4 regions of the Streptomyces sp. M41 genome follow, and region 1 is predicted to be linked to each of the others. Evidence: riboswitches for the same ligand, from Rfam matches in the RefSeq annotation. Region 1 holds a riboswitch; each other region holds the start of a gene.

Region 1 (3,187 bases):
CGCGGCCGGCGTGACCGGCTCCGCCATCGCCATTCCGCTCCTCGGCGCCACGGGCGCGAGCGCGGCCGACGGCACGGTCTGGGACAAGGTGGCCGAGTGCGAGAGCGGCGGCTCCTGGAGCGCGGACACCGGCAACGGCCACTACGGCGGACTCCAGCTGACCCAGGACGACTGGGACCGGTACGGCGGCCTCGACTATGCCGAGAGCCCCGACCTGGCGAGCCGTTCTCAGCAGATCGCCGTGGCGCAGAACATCCTCCAGGATCAGGGGACCAGCGCCTGGGGCACCTGCGCCGTGCTCAACGGGCTCACTCAGAAGTCCGGTGCGATCGACCTCGACACAGGTGTCGCGGAGGACTCCCCGTCCGAAGTGTCCGGCTCTTCCGGATTGCTCGATTCGCCCGGGCAGTCGAACTCGGATGACTCGACGGGGTCGTCGAATGATGGTGAATCATCCAGTTCGCCCGATTATTCGGATTCATCCAGCGACTCCTCGGTGTCCGATTCGCCGAGTGGCTCTTCGGGGGCTTCGTCCGAATCCGCTCAGGATTCCGACAGTTCCTCCTCCTCCTCTTCCTCTTCTTCTTCATCGCCTTCGTCCTCTTCGTCGTCTCCGTCGGGCAAGACGGACAGTTCCGTCAAGCCCGACAAGTCAGCCGACGCGAAGCCCACGAAGTCGCCTGACGACTCACCCGGCGAATCGACTGAAAGCGACAAACAGGACAAGTGGCAGCAGGAGCCGGGCTCCTGGAGTCTCGTCGACACCAGCTCGGTGGACGCCGGGTCCGTCGATGTCGGCGCGACAGGCTCCGGGCGTCACCGCGGCGCCAGCGCCGACGAGAGCGAGGGGGTCGAGGGTGCCGCCAAGTCCTCCGGCCGCCACGCCTCGTACAGCGTCCGTCCCGGCGACACTCTCGCGTCCATCGCCGACTCCCTTGACCTCGACGGCGGGTGGCGCGCGCTCTACGACGCGAACAAGGGCGCCATCGGTGCCGACGCCAATGACATCTTCCCCGGTCAGACCCTGGACGTCCCGGCCGAATAAGGGCTGAACAGGGCGAAAAACTGCGGGAGTTCGCGTCATATTTCGCACCTGAATGTCCGTTTTAAAAGCAGTGAGAGATAGATCTCAGAAGCCCTGATCGTCTTTGAAATTCCGCGAATCGCGTGACTACGGTCATGACCGCTCGCCACCAGTGCGAGCCCCGATGGCCGTCACGCCGAATCCTGCCGGCGGCCGTACGGGAACAGTCGTCGCGTCAAGCGCCGTAGGCAGGAGCGGGGGACCCAAGGTTTGCGCCGGGTCCGGCAGTTGAGGTCCTTCGGGGCCACACGGCCGGAACCGGCTCGGGGTGAAGTCGCGCACCAGCGTCAGCGGTGCGCGGCCGGGCAACTCAACCGGCCCGAACCCGACAGCTCACCTCGTAGGCGTCGGTGAGGGGATCCTTCCATGCTGTTTTCCAGCAAGGGCAAGCACCGTCGTCCGTCCAAGGCCGCTCGCGCCGTCGCCGTAGTCGGCGTCACCGGTGCCGCCGCCGTCGCCGCGCCGCTGATGGCCGCCGGCAGCGCCTCGGCCGCCACCGCTTCCGAGTGGGACGCCGTCGCCCAGTGCGAGTCCGGCGGCAACTGGTCGATCAACACCGGCAACGGCTACTACGGCGGTCTGCAGTTCTCCGCCTCCACCTGGGCCGCGTACGGCGGCACCCAGTACGCCGCCACCGCCGACCAGGCCAGCAAGACCCAGCAGATCGAGATCGCCGAGAAGGTCCTCGCCGGGCAGGGCAAGGGTGCCTGGCCGCACTGCGGCACCGGCCTGTCGAGCGCCGCCTACAACGGCTCCTCGTCGAGCGACTCCTCGCAGAGCACCGAGGCCCCGCGTGCCACCGAGGAGCAGCCGGCCTCCCGCTCCGCCGAGCGCCCGGCCGCGGAGAAGAAGAGCACCAAGACCGTCACCACCCCGACCGGCAAGAAGGTCAAGAAGGGTGATGGCGAGTACAAGGTCGCCAAGGGCGACACCCTCAGCTCGATCGCCGCGGACGAGGACGTCAAGGGCGGCTGGGAGAAGCTGTTCCAGCTGAACAAGGACATCGTCGAGGACGCGGACCTGATCTACCCGGGTCAGCAGCTGCACCTGAAGTAAGGCCGCACACCCGCCGCATACGCGTCCCCATGGACTCCCCGCTCCGGTGCGTCTTCCCCCGTACGCACCGGGGCGGGGTTCTTTTGTGGGGTGTTTTTGTTCCGTTCGGAAACAATTCGCTCTCGGTTCTGTCCACGGGGCGGTCGACCGCTGGCCGATCCCCCGGAGCCGGTTAGGCTCGTCCCGCAGCACGCACCGCGGTCTGCGTACAGGCTTCACATCCAAGAAGGAGATGCTCGTGCCGTCCATCGACGTCGTCGTAGCCCGGGAAATCCTGGACTCCCGAGGCAATCCCACGGTCGAGGTCGAGGTCGGCCTCGACGACGGCAGCACGGGTCGTGCCGCCGTCCCGTCCGGCGCCTCCACCGGCGCCTTCGAGGCCATCGAGCTCCGCGACGGTGACCCGAACCGCTACCTCGGCAAGGGCGTCGAGAAGGCCGTCCTCGCCGTCATCGAGCAGATCGGCCCGGAGCTGGTCGGCTACGACGCCACCGAGCAGCGCCTGATCGACCAGGCCATGTTCGACCTGGACGCCACCGACAACAAGGGCTCCCTCGGCGCCAACGCCATCCTCGGCGTCTCGCTCGCCGTCGCCCACGCCGCCTCCGAGGCCAGCGACCTCCCGCTCTTCCGCTACCTGGGCGGCCCGAACGCGCACCTGCTGCCGGTGCCGATGATGAACATCCTGAACGGCGGCTCGCACGCCGACACCAACGTGGACATCCAGGAGTTCATGATCGCCCCCATCGGCGCGGAGTCCTTCTCCGAGGCGCTGCGCTGGGGCGCCGAGGTCTACCACACCCTCAAGAAGGTGCTGAAGCGCAAGGGCCTGAACACCGGCCTCGGCGACGAGGGCGGCTTCGCCCCGAACCTGGACTCCAACCGCGCCGCCCTCGACCTCATCCTCGAGGCCGTCAAGGAGGCCGGCTACACCCCCGGCGAGCAGATCGCCCTGGCGCTCGACGTCGCCGCGTCCGAGTTCTACAAGGACGGCGTCTATGTCTTCGAGGGCAAGAAGCGCTCGGCCGCCGAGATGACGGACTACTA
Region 2 (3,187 bases), on a different contig from region 1:
TGTGGGACGAAGTGGCCGACCACTTCGACGAGAAGGAGCTGTCGGCACTGATTCTCACCGTCTCCGTCACCAACATGTTCAACCGCATCAACACCACCATCAAGGAGCCCGCGGGCACCACTTGGGGGTGAAATAGCAACAAGGGGGCGGAAGTTGTCAGGGCGGAACGGAACCGGAAATGAAACGGTGAGCGGCGGCGCAACCGGAACAGGTGTCAACACATGTGAACACAGCAGCCGTCCGGTTCACGTCGAGTCGATGGGGCGTCCTGTCCGTATTCTCTGATCATGGCCGCACCTATCGCATATTCACTCATCGCCACTGACCTCGACGGGACCCTGCTCCGAGGCGACGACACGCTCTCGGACCGGTCCATCGACGCGCTCGCGCTGGCGGTGGCGGCCGGTGCCCAGCACCTCGTGGTGACGGGACGGCCGGCGCCCAGAGTGCGGCCTCTCCTGGATGTCATGGGCAGCACGGGGCTCGCGGTGTGCGGGCAGGGGGCGCAGTTGTACGACGCGGGCGCGGACCGTCTGCTGTGGTCCATCACCCTGGACCGGGAGTTGGCGGAAACCGCGCTCGGCAAGATCGAGGCCGAGGTGGGTCAGGTGTACGCGGCCGTCGACCAGGACGGTGTGGACGGGCTCACGCTCATCGAACCGGGGTACCTGATGCCCCACCCGACACTGCCCGCCGTACGGGTCAGGCACCGCGACGACCTGTGGTGCGAGCCGATCAGCAAGGTGCTGCTGCGCCATCCGGTCCTGTCGGACGACGAGTTGGCGGCGACGGCACGGGCGGTGGTCGGCTCTCTCGCCACCGTCACCATGTCGGGCCCCGGGACCGTCGAACTCCAGCCATGCGGCATCACCAAGGCGACCGGTCTCGCGCTCGCCGCCGACCATCTCGGCCTCGGCGCGCACGAGACCGTCGCCTTCGGTGACATGCCCAATGACATCCCCATGTTCGACTGGGCCGCTCACGGTGTCGCGATGGCCAACGCGCATCCCGAACTCAAAGCGGTCGCCGACGAGATCACCCTGTCGAACGAGGACGACGGCATCGCCGTCGTCCTCGAGGCACTGTTCGCGGGGAGCCTGGCCGACTTCGCCCAGTAGGTCGCCGACTTTGTCCAGTAGGTCGCAGGGTCCGGCCTCCGCCGGGACCGGACCCTGTTCCCCCGGGTTCGGTAGGGCCGCGCACGACCCTGGGGTCTAGTAAGGACCGTTGACGTTGTCGATCGAGCCGTAGCGCGCGGCTGCGTAGTTGCACGCGGCCGTGATGTTCGCGACCGGGTCGAAGGGGTCGTACGCCGTTCCCGGCACGTGGTAGGCCGCGAACGTCGGGTCGATGACCTGGAGGAGCCCCTTGGAGGGGGTGCCCGCCACGGCGTTGGAATCCCAGTTGTTGATGGCGGCCGGGTTGCCCGACGACTCACGCAGGATGTTGCGGTGAATGCCCTCATAGGAGCCGGGAATCCCCTTTTGCCCCATGATGTCCAGGGCCTCGCGGATCCAGCCGTCGAGGTTGTCGGGGTAGGTCTTCGCGGCGGCATGGGTGGCCTGGGCGACGCCGGACTTCTTGGCAGGCGAGGCCGCCTTGTCGGCCGTCTTCGTGGCGGCCGTCTTCGTGGCCCGGACCTTCAGGTCGACGCCCGGGTGGATCAGCCGCGGGTCGTCGCCGATGGCCTTGCGGTTGTCCTTGTAGAGCTGTCGCCAGCCGCCCTGGGCGTCGTAACGGTCCGCGATGCCGTAGAGCGTGTCGCCCTTCTTGGTGGTGTAGCTGAGGGATCCGACCTTCGCCGCGGTGGGGGCCTGGGCGGGCTCGGCGGCGGTCGCGGTGGTCGCGCTCAGCAAGGGGAGCGCGAGAGCGGCGGTGCCGGTTCCGGCGGCCACGACACGTCGGGTGAGCGGGTTGGTACGGGGGCGGCGGTGTTTGCCTCGGGGCATGGCGCTGTTCCTCTCCGGCGCCTGCGAGGTGAGCTGTCGGGTTCGGGCGGGAGATGCCCGGCCGCGCCGCCGTGTGACGGTGCGACTTCACCCCTAGCCGGCCCGGTGTGCCATCAAGGCGTCCGGTCCGGCGACTTACCTGGGTCCCCCGCTCCTGCCGTGCGTGTGTGAGTGGCGTAGGTGGATGGCGCGGGCGGCGGCAGGATTAGGCGTCCGCCCGACTGAGCGGGAACGTATGCGAGAGCACATGTCCGGAACAAGTGCCCTAGTCACCTGTCATGCGGGTTGACCATGGTCGGGTGCGTATGAGGCGCTTGATCCTTTGCGGTTGCCAAGCCTCAACTTGCGTTTGCCGTAAGGGGAGGCGGGGGTGGGCGCGGTCGCGGGGGAGAAGGGGGCTGCGTGACCCAACTCACTGGTATTCACAAGAGCGGCAAATCGGGCAATGAATCCAACTCGCCTGTAATGGGCCGCTCATGGAGTCCGTTTTTCCCGTGTCGGCAGCAATTGGGCCTCTTCGTGTCGTCTTCGAGCGGGGCGGTCAGGTGGGGGATTCATCCCTCAACGTCCATATTTCCTGGCGCACTTCACGCTTACTTCGCGCTCATTCCGCGCTCGGTTCGCGCTCGAGGGCGTTGGGCGTGGACGGAACCTCGGGCGTGATTCCAGTCGTTGTCATAGCGGTCGTCCGTGGGATGTCCCGCGGCGGGTACTCGGGGGGTGCCGGTGCGGGGTACGGCACCCGGCAGGGTGGCGAGGGGGAGGGGTGAACGGGTGCGCATGAAGGTGAATCCCGGCGGGGCGGTCACGTCCGGATCAGGACTCAGGGTGCTACTTACCTATAAGTGGATAGATGTCCGTCCGTATCAGGTGATCAAAAACTTGCCGGTCGTGATCCGATACCGCCCGTGGTGGACGGGTGGGCGGCATCGGTGATCGAAACGTGACCGGATACGCTGACTTGAGTGATGGCAGCGACCTATCGACAAACCGTGTAACCGCCAGTAGACACCAGCAGACAGGAGACCCCTCGTGACCGTCGTCGGGCCGTTCGGGCTGAGCGTGCGGGACCAGGCTCTGGAAGCCGATGTCCAGGCCGGATTGGCGGCTGTCGAGGAGGGTTTGCTCGAAGCCACCAAGAGCGAGGTCCCCTTCATCACCGAGGCCGCCCAGCACCTGGTGCGGGCCGGGGGCAAGCGGTTCCGGCCGCTGCTCGTGATGCTCGCCGCCCAGTTCGG
Region 3 (3,187 bases), on a different contig from region 1:
GTCGCCGACGCCTTCGGTGAAGCTGTCCCCCACCGCGACGTACGACCCGATCACTGATCTGCTGTCACTCTTCGAATCGTCTGTCACATCGGCACATGATTCACCTTTGAATGTGACCTACGCGACCGTAGGGCGGGGTTGACGAACGGTGAGATAAGCCACTCCCCAAGGGTTCACCAAACTCGGAATAACCACCTGGCCCACCGCGTTGCGTGCGGCCTGCGGCAGGGGCGGGGCGGGCGGCTGCCCCACCCGCAAGGCGGTGACGGCAGACCGAAGGCCGGACCCGGGGATCGGGGTCCGGCCTTCGGTTGCGTGTCAGGCAGGTTGCGCTCGCGTGGAGCGACGGTCAGCCGAGGGAGACGCCCTTGGAGCGGAGGTAGGCGACCGGGTCCACGTCGGAGCCGTAGTCCGGCGTGGTGCGGATCTCGAAGTGCAGGTGCGGGCCGGTCACATTGCCGGTCGCGCCGGAGAGGCCGATCTCCTGGCCCGCGCTCACGCTCTGGCCGCTGGAGACGGACAGCGAGGACAGGTGGGCGTACTGGGCGTAGTGGCCGTCGGCGAGCTGGATGACGACCTGGTTGCCGTACGCGCCGCCCCAGCCGGCGGAGACGACGGTTCCCGCGCCGACCGCCTTCAGGGGCGTGCCGGTCGGGGCGGAGAAGTCGACGCCGGTGTGGTAGCCGCTCGACCACATGCTGCCCGCCACCTTGTAGGCGGTGCCGACGGAAGCGGTGGACAGCGGGGCGGAGAAGCCTGCGGCGCTCTGGGCGGCCGTGGCCGCCTTCTGCGGGGCGGAGGACTTCGTGCCGGAGGAGTCCTTCTTGGAGGACTGGGAGGACCGGGAGGACTCGGAGGAGCCCGACGACTTGGACGACTGGGATGATTCAGACGATTCAGACGCCGAAGCGGAGGACGGGGACGACGACTTGGGAGCGGCCGTCGCGGCCTTCTCGCCACCGACGGAGAGCTTCAGACCCGGGTGGATCAGCGACGGGTCGGCGCCGACGGCCTCACGGTTGTCGGCGTAGAGCTGCTTCCAGCCGCCGTCGACGCTCTGCTCGTCGGCGATCTTTGCGAGGTAGTCGCCCACCTTCACCGAATAGGTGCGCGCACCCGTCTTTTTGTCGGCAGCCTTCTTCGCCGCCTTCTTCTCGACGACCGGAGCCGACTGGACGGCCTTTTCCGAAACGGACTGAGAGGGAGCCGCGTTGGCTCCGGTGGCCCCGATGAGCGGGAGGGCGAGAGCGGCGCCACCGGTTCCGGCGACGGCGACGGAGCGGGGGAGGCGCAGGGACTTGGGGCGGCGGTGCTTACCCTTCGCGGGCATGGCGAATTCCTCTCCGGCGCCTACGAGGTGAGCTGTCGGGTGCGAGCTGGAGATGCCCGGCCGCGCCGAGGCGCGACTTGACCCCAAGCCGTTCCGGAGACCGGAACAGGCGTTGTACCTGTGGGTCCCCCGCTCCTGCCGTGCACGGGTGAGTTTGCGCGGAGTCCGGTCGGCGGCAGGATTAGGCGTCCGTCCGGATTGGGGGCGAACGTAAGCGAGGAAGACGCACGGGAACAAGTGAGGGGTTCCGTCCGAATGCGTTCCCGTTGATCCCTTGTGGGAATTACCGGTCACACTCCGTGAATTATGGGGACCTCTCCCGACTCAAAGTCCCATGAAAAGCGCCCGAATTACGTGGACATGACGAACGACGCACGGTCACGGATATGACGCTGCTCACGTGACGTTGCTCCAGCTTTCCTTAATACAGAGCGAGTTGGAATGAAGGCGCCAATTCGGACAGAACCCCTAGATGTGACGCTGGAGGATATCTAGCCACATCGAGGTCGTCGCGCAAATCGGAAGGAAGCTCACAATGCCGATGCAGAACAGACCAAATCGGAGCAGAGCCTCGATGGATTCGCCCGTTTCGAGGCAGGCCATTCGCAGCGCAAAGACTCCCTTCCACCATCAAACGCTCTCAGAACCGAAAAATATGGACAGATGTATCAAGGTCCCACGTCATCGAGGTGTCCACCCGCGGCGACGGCGCTTGTGGACAACTCATTGCCCCAGGAACCGATGTCGTATCGTCAGGAGCACCCCGTCGGCCACACGCCGAGCCGCGCCGCCGGGGCCGACCGGGAGGGAGCCCCCGTGACGCAGCAGATCCCGTCGACCGAGCCCGAGCTGGCCGGAGTGCGCAACTTCCGCGATGTGGGCGGGCTGCCGACCGTGGACGGACGACGGGTGCGGCACGGCGTGCTGTTCCGCAGCGGCCACCTGGCGCACGCGACCGAGGACGACGCCGCCTTCCTCGGCTCCCTGGGCCTGCACACCATCTTCGACTTCCGCAACGCCGCCGATCAGAAGCTAGAGGGTCCGGACGTCGCGCTGCCGGGGGTGCGCAATGTGAACCTGCCGTTGAGTGACCCCGCGGACGGCGCGGAGTTCTGGAAGATGGTCCGGGACGGCGACATCGAGCAGCTGCGGGAGATCCTGTCGGACGGCAAGGCCGCGGACCGGATGATCGCCTCGTACCGGCTGATCATCAAGGAGCGCACCGGCGAGCACTCACAGGTGCTGCACTCCCTCGCCGAGGACAGCGTCCCCGCCCTCATGCACTGCGCCGCGGGCAAGGACCGCGCCGGCCTGTCCATCGCCGTGACACTGCTCGCCGTCGGCGTCGAGCGCGAGGCGATCGTCGCCGACTATCTGGAGTCCAACGCCAAGCACCGTCGCTACAAGGTGAAGCGCAGCGGCAGCGGCCCGTCGGTCTACTCAGCGGAGGTCATGGAGCTGCTCAGCCCCCTCTTCGACGCGCGCGCCGAGTATCTGACCGCCGCCTTCGAGACGATCGAGCAGACATGGGGCGGTGTCGACAGCTACCTGGAGCAGGGTCTGCGGATCACCCCCCGGACCCGGGAGCGGCTGCGGGAGCGGCTCCTCGACTGACGCTCGTCCGCCCGGCGCCCCGTGCCTGCGTCGCGCCGGCGCCTACTTCGCGCCGGTGCCTACTTCGCGCCCGCCTCGAACAGGAAGTAGATGAAGGCGGCGAAGACGTGCCCCACCGCGATGTAGATGATGAGCCGCACCCACAGGGCACGCGGGAACTTCTCCTCCATGTCGCTCATCGCGTCTCTCCAGAGGTGGGGCCCAGGCACAGGGCGGCCGTGGGGCTCTGCAACAGGGTGTGGA
Region 4 (3,187 bases), on a different contig from region 1:
CGGGCAATGGCAGGCCCTCAAGCGGGGCGACGCCGCGATCGACACCGCCGTCGAGGAGATCCTGCGCTGGACGACCCCCGCCCTGCACGCCGGCCGCACCGCGACGACCGACACCGAGATCGCCGGCCGGCCGATCGCTGCCGGGGACCTCGTCACCGTCTGGAACGCCTCCGCCAACCGCGACGAACGGATCTTCGACGCGCCTGGTGAGCTGCGCCTGGACCGCACCCCCAACAAACACGTCACCTTCGCCTACGGCCCCCACTTCTGCCTCGGCGCCTACCTGGCCAGAGCGGAGATCGGCGCCGTACTGGCCGGGTTGCGGGACCTGGTGGCCCAGATGGAGCAGACCGGCCCCGCCAAGCCCGTCTACTCCAACTTCCTCAGCGGCCTCGGCACCCTGCCGCTCGCGCTGAAGGCCGCCTGAACGCCCGATCTTCCTCGGCCCGCCCGGCTCAGGCGGATCAGACCGGTCGTACGATGCTGTGGATCGCCGACTCACCGGCGTAGTGGATCGACTCCTCACGGATGACCGATCCGGGGCCGGGGGCGTGGATCATCATGCCGTCACCGGAGTAGATGCCGACGTGGGCCGAGTGGAAGAGGACCAGGTCACCGGGCTCGGCGGCGGTGACGGCGATGCCTCGTCCCGCGGTCGCCTGCTCCTGCGGGCTGCGGGGGAGTGTGATCCCCGCCGACCTCCAGGCGGCCCTGGTCAGACCGGCAGCGTCGTACGCGTCCGGCCCGGTGGTGCCCCAGACACAGGGCTTGCCCAGTTGGGCTCGGGCGAAGTCGAGGGCTCGGGTCGCTCGGGTGTCCTCGGGAGCGGGTGTCAGGGCCGGTGCGGGTGCGGGGTCTGACGCTGGGGTGGAGGCCCAGGATTCGGGTGCGGGGGCGACGGCCCCGTCGCCGGGGGCGTCGCCCGGGTTCTGTGCCGTGCTCCATGTACCGGTGTCCGGGGCCTGTGGGGTGGTCCACGTGTCGTCGGCGACCGGTGCGGATGTGGTGGTGTCCCATGTGCCGGTGGGGAGGGCTGGTGTGGTGTCCCATGTGCCGGTGGGCAGGGCTGGTGTGGTGTCCCATGTGCCGGTGGGCAGGGCTGGTGTCGCCCCCCATGTGTCCTCGGGCGGGGCCGGCGTGGTGCCCCATGTGTCCTCGGGCAGGGATGGGGCGACGGCCCGTGTGTCCATGGGCAGCGCCGGGACGGAGTCCCAGGTGTCCGTCGTCGATATCGGTGCCGTCAGCGGATCCAGCTCCGCCGGTGCTGTGACCTGCTGCGTCGTGTACGCGGACAGCAGGGCGCGGGCACGCTCGATCTTGCGCTGGTTCTGTTCCTTGGACGCCTTCAGTGTGGACTGCTGGCTCTCGGCCGCCGGGGCGGGCAGGGCCGGCGCGGCGATGGGGCCCGCCGTCAACTCCGCGATCGGCGCCGCGGGCAGCTCCAGGGCAGGGCGGCCGGGCGAGGGCAGTGCGAGGTCGGTGAGGTCCGGCGCCGTGCGCTCGGCCGGGCGGGCCGACCGGGTCCCCCTCGGACGGTCCGGCGTCCTGTCGCCCGTCAGGGCCGCCGCGACCGTGGGACCCAACTTCGCGCGGGCGGCCTCGAACCACTGCCGGGCGACGCTGTCGACCGCGGGAGCGCCGCGCCCGCTCTCGGCGTCCCGAGCCGAGGCGCCCGGCCTGTGTCCGGCGTCGGCCGGCCGGTCGGCGCGCGCCCGAGGTCCCTTCGCCGCCGCGCGCGTGGCGTTGTAGGTGCCCGTGTCGGACTCGGCCTGGTCGTACAGGGAGCTGACCCGTCGGCTCACCTCCTCGCGACTCGGTGCCTCGTCGCCGGGGGAAGCCGCGGCGTTGGCCGTCTGACCGAGCAGGGCCACAGAGGTGAGGGCCGCCGATGCGAGTGCGGAATTGCGCTTGCCGGGCAGGCTCAAAGCCCCCGGACGCGCGGTGCGTTCCGGCGCCATGGGCGACGTACTCCTTCCGTGCTCCGCCTACCGGGTCAGCTGACGGGTTCGGGCGGCGGTTTCCGGAAGGTGTGCCCTACGGCCCTGCCCCGAAGGGGAGTTGGGCCGATTCACCACAAGCTCGGTTGGGTCCCCGGCTCCAGCGGCCCATCTGGACGCACCGGACTCGGCGGAGGGCGCACGTCCCGGCGGGGTTCGCCGGAGATCTTCGTGCGGCCTGAGCCGTAACCTAACGAACTTGTGTGCCTCACGTGAAGATTGACGTGTGAAATGTCCGATACGTTTTTGTGACCTTCGACGCCGGCGGTGCGTGGACCACCGGTTTCGCTGCGCGCTGCTTCGGTTCCGCCACGGATCGTAGTGATCGCCGCGGATCGTAGTGATCGAGGGCCGCTCCGCTCGATCGGGCGGTAGGTGATGCCGTGCGGGCCGGTTTCGCGCCCTCGAAGGGTCTTGCTCCGCCGACGGAAACCAGTCACACTGGATACCGAACGAATGGTCGGTTGGGAAGCGGGATTCGATGACGACTGCACACTCCGCCGAGGCGCCCCCCGAGGAGCCGCTCCAGCAGCACTTCGACGCGACGATCTCGCGCGACCAGCGCATCGAGCCGCGCGACTGGATGCCCGAGGGCTACCGCAGGACGCTGATCAGGCAGATCGCTCAGCACGCCCACTCGGAGATCATCGGCATGCAACCCGAGGGTGAGTGGATCACCAAGGCGCCGTCCCTGCGCCGCAAGGCGATCCTGTTCGCCAAGGTCCAGGACGAGGCAGGCCACGGCCTCTATCTGTACTCGGCGGCGGAGACCCTGGGCACCGACCGCGCGGAGCTGACGAACCGCCTCGTCGAGGGCCGCCAGAAGTACTCGTCGATCTTCAACTACCCGACGCTGAGCTTCGCCGACGTCGGCGTGATCGGCTGGTTCGTGGACGGCGCCGCGATCTGCAACCAGGTGCCGCTGTGCCGCAGCTCCTACGGGCCGTACGCGCGCGCGATGGTGCGGATCTGCAAGGAGGAGTCCTTCCACCAGCGACAGGGCTACGAACTGCTGATGACGATGATGCGCGGCACCGACGCCCAGCGCGAGATGGTGCAGGACGCCGTGAACCGCTGGTGGTGGCCCTCGCTGATGATGTTCGGCCCGCCCGACGACGCCTCGCCCAACTCCGCGCAGTCGATGGCCTGGAAGATCAAGCGGCACAGCAACGACGAACTGCGTCAGCGCT

Evidence for each region. A riboswitch is a leader RNA that binds a small molecule or an ion and turns the genes downstream of it on or off. The one in region 1 is predicted to bind cyclic di-AMP.
Region 2: linked by a shared signal. The riboswitch ahead of ACHBTE_RS05110 (transglycosylase SLT domain-containing protein) and the one ahead of ACHBTE_RS22155 (transglycosylase family protein) in region 1 are both predicted to bind cyclic di-AMP.
Region 3: linked by a shared signal. The riboswitch ahead of ACHBTE_RS02295 (M23 family metallopeptidase) and the one ahead of ACHBTE_RS22155 (transglycosylase family protein) in region 1 are both predicted to bind cyclic di-AMP.
Region 4: linked by a shared signal. The riboswitch ahead of ACHBTE_RS10600 (NlpC/P60 family protein) and the one ahead of ACHBTE_RS22155 (transglycosylase family protein) in region 1 are both predicted to bind cyclic di-AMP.

The regions. Positions count from the first base shown of each region.
Region 1 is NZ_JBIMKE010000018.1:80,606-83,792, reverse strand. Features, by position in the region: gene ACHBTE_RS22160 (transglycosylase family protein) at 1-1,045, shown strand, start outside; cyclic di-AMP (ydaO/yuaA leader) riboswitch at 1,255-1,446, shown strand; gene ACHBTE_RS22155 (transglycosylase family protein) at 1,451-2,140, shown strand; gene eno (phosphopyruvate hydratase) at 2,379-3,187, shown strand, end outside.
Region 2 is NZ_JBIMKE010000003.1:153,425-156,611, forward strand. Features, by position in the region: gene ACHBTE_RS05100 (carboxymuconolactone decarboxylase family protein) at 1-131, shown strand, start outside; gene ACHBTE_RS05105 (HAD family hydrolase) at 288-1,118, shown strand; gene ACHBTE_RS05110 (transglycosylase SLT domain-containing protein) at 1,215-1,949, opposite strand; cyclic di-AMP (ydaO/yuaA leader) riboswitch at 1,955-2,136, opposite strand; gene ACHBTE_RS05115 (polyprenyl synthetase family protein) at 2,982-3,187, shown strand, end outside.
Region 3 is NZ_JBIMKE010000001.1:501,584-504,770, reverse strand. Features, by position in the region: gene ACHBTE_RS02300 (SGNH/GDSL hydrolase family protein) at 1-54, opposite strand, end outside; gene ACHBTE_RS02295 (M23 family metallopeptidase) at 350-1,330, opposite strand; cyclic di-AMP (ydaO/yuaA leader) riboswitch at 1,335-1,491, opposite strand; gene ACHBTE_RS02290 (tyrosine-protein phosphatase) at 2,147-2,944, shown strand; gene ACHBTE_RS02285 (DUF6126 family protein) at 3,004-3,123, opposite strand; gene ACHBTE_RS02280 (helix-turn-helix domain-containing protein) at 3,120-3,187, opposite strand, start outside.
Region 4 is NZ_JBIMKE010000006.1:97,954-101,140, reverse strand. Features, by position in the region: gene ACHBTE_RS10605 (cytochrome P450) at 1-427, shown strand, start outside; gene ACHBTE_RS10600 (NlpC/P60 family protein) at 465-1,958, opposite strand; cyclic di-AMP (ydaO/yuaA leader) riboswitch at 1,967-2,140, opposite strand; gene paaA (1,2-phenylacetyl-CoA epoxidase subunit PaaA) at 2,479-3,187, shown strand, end outside.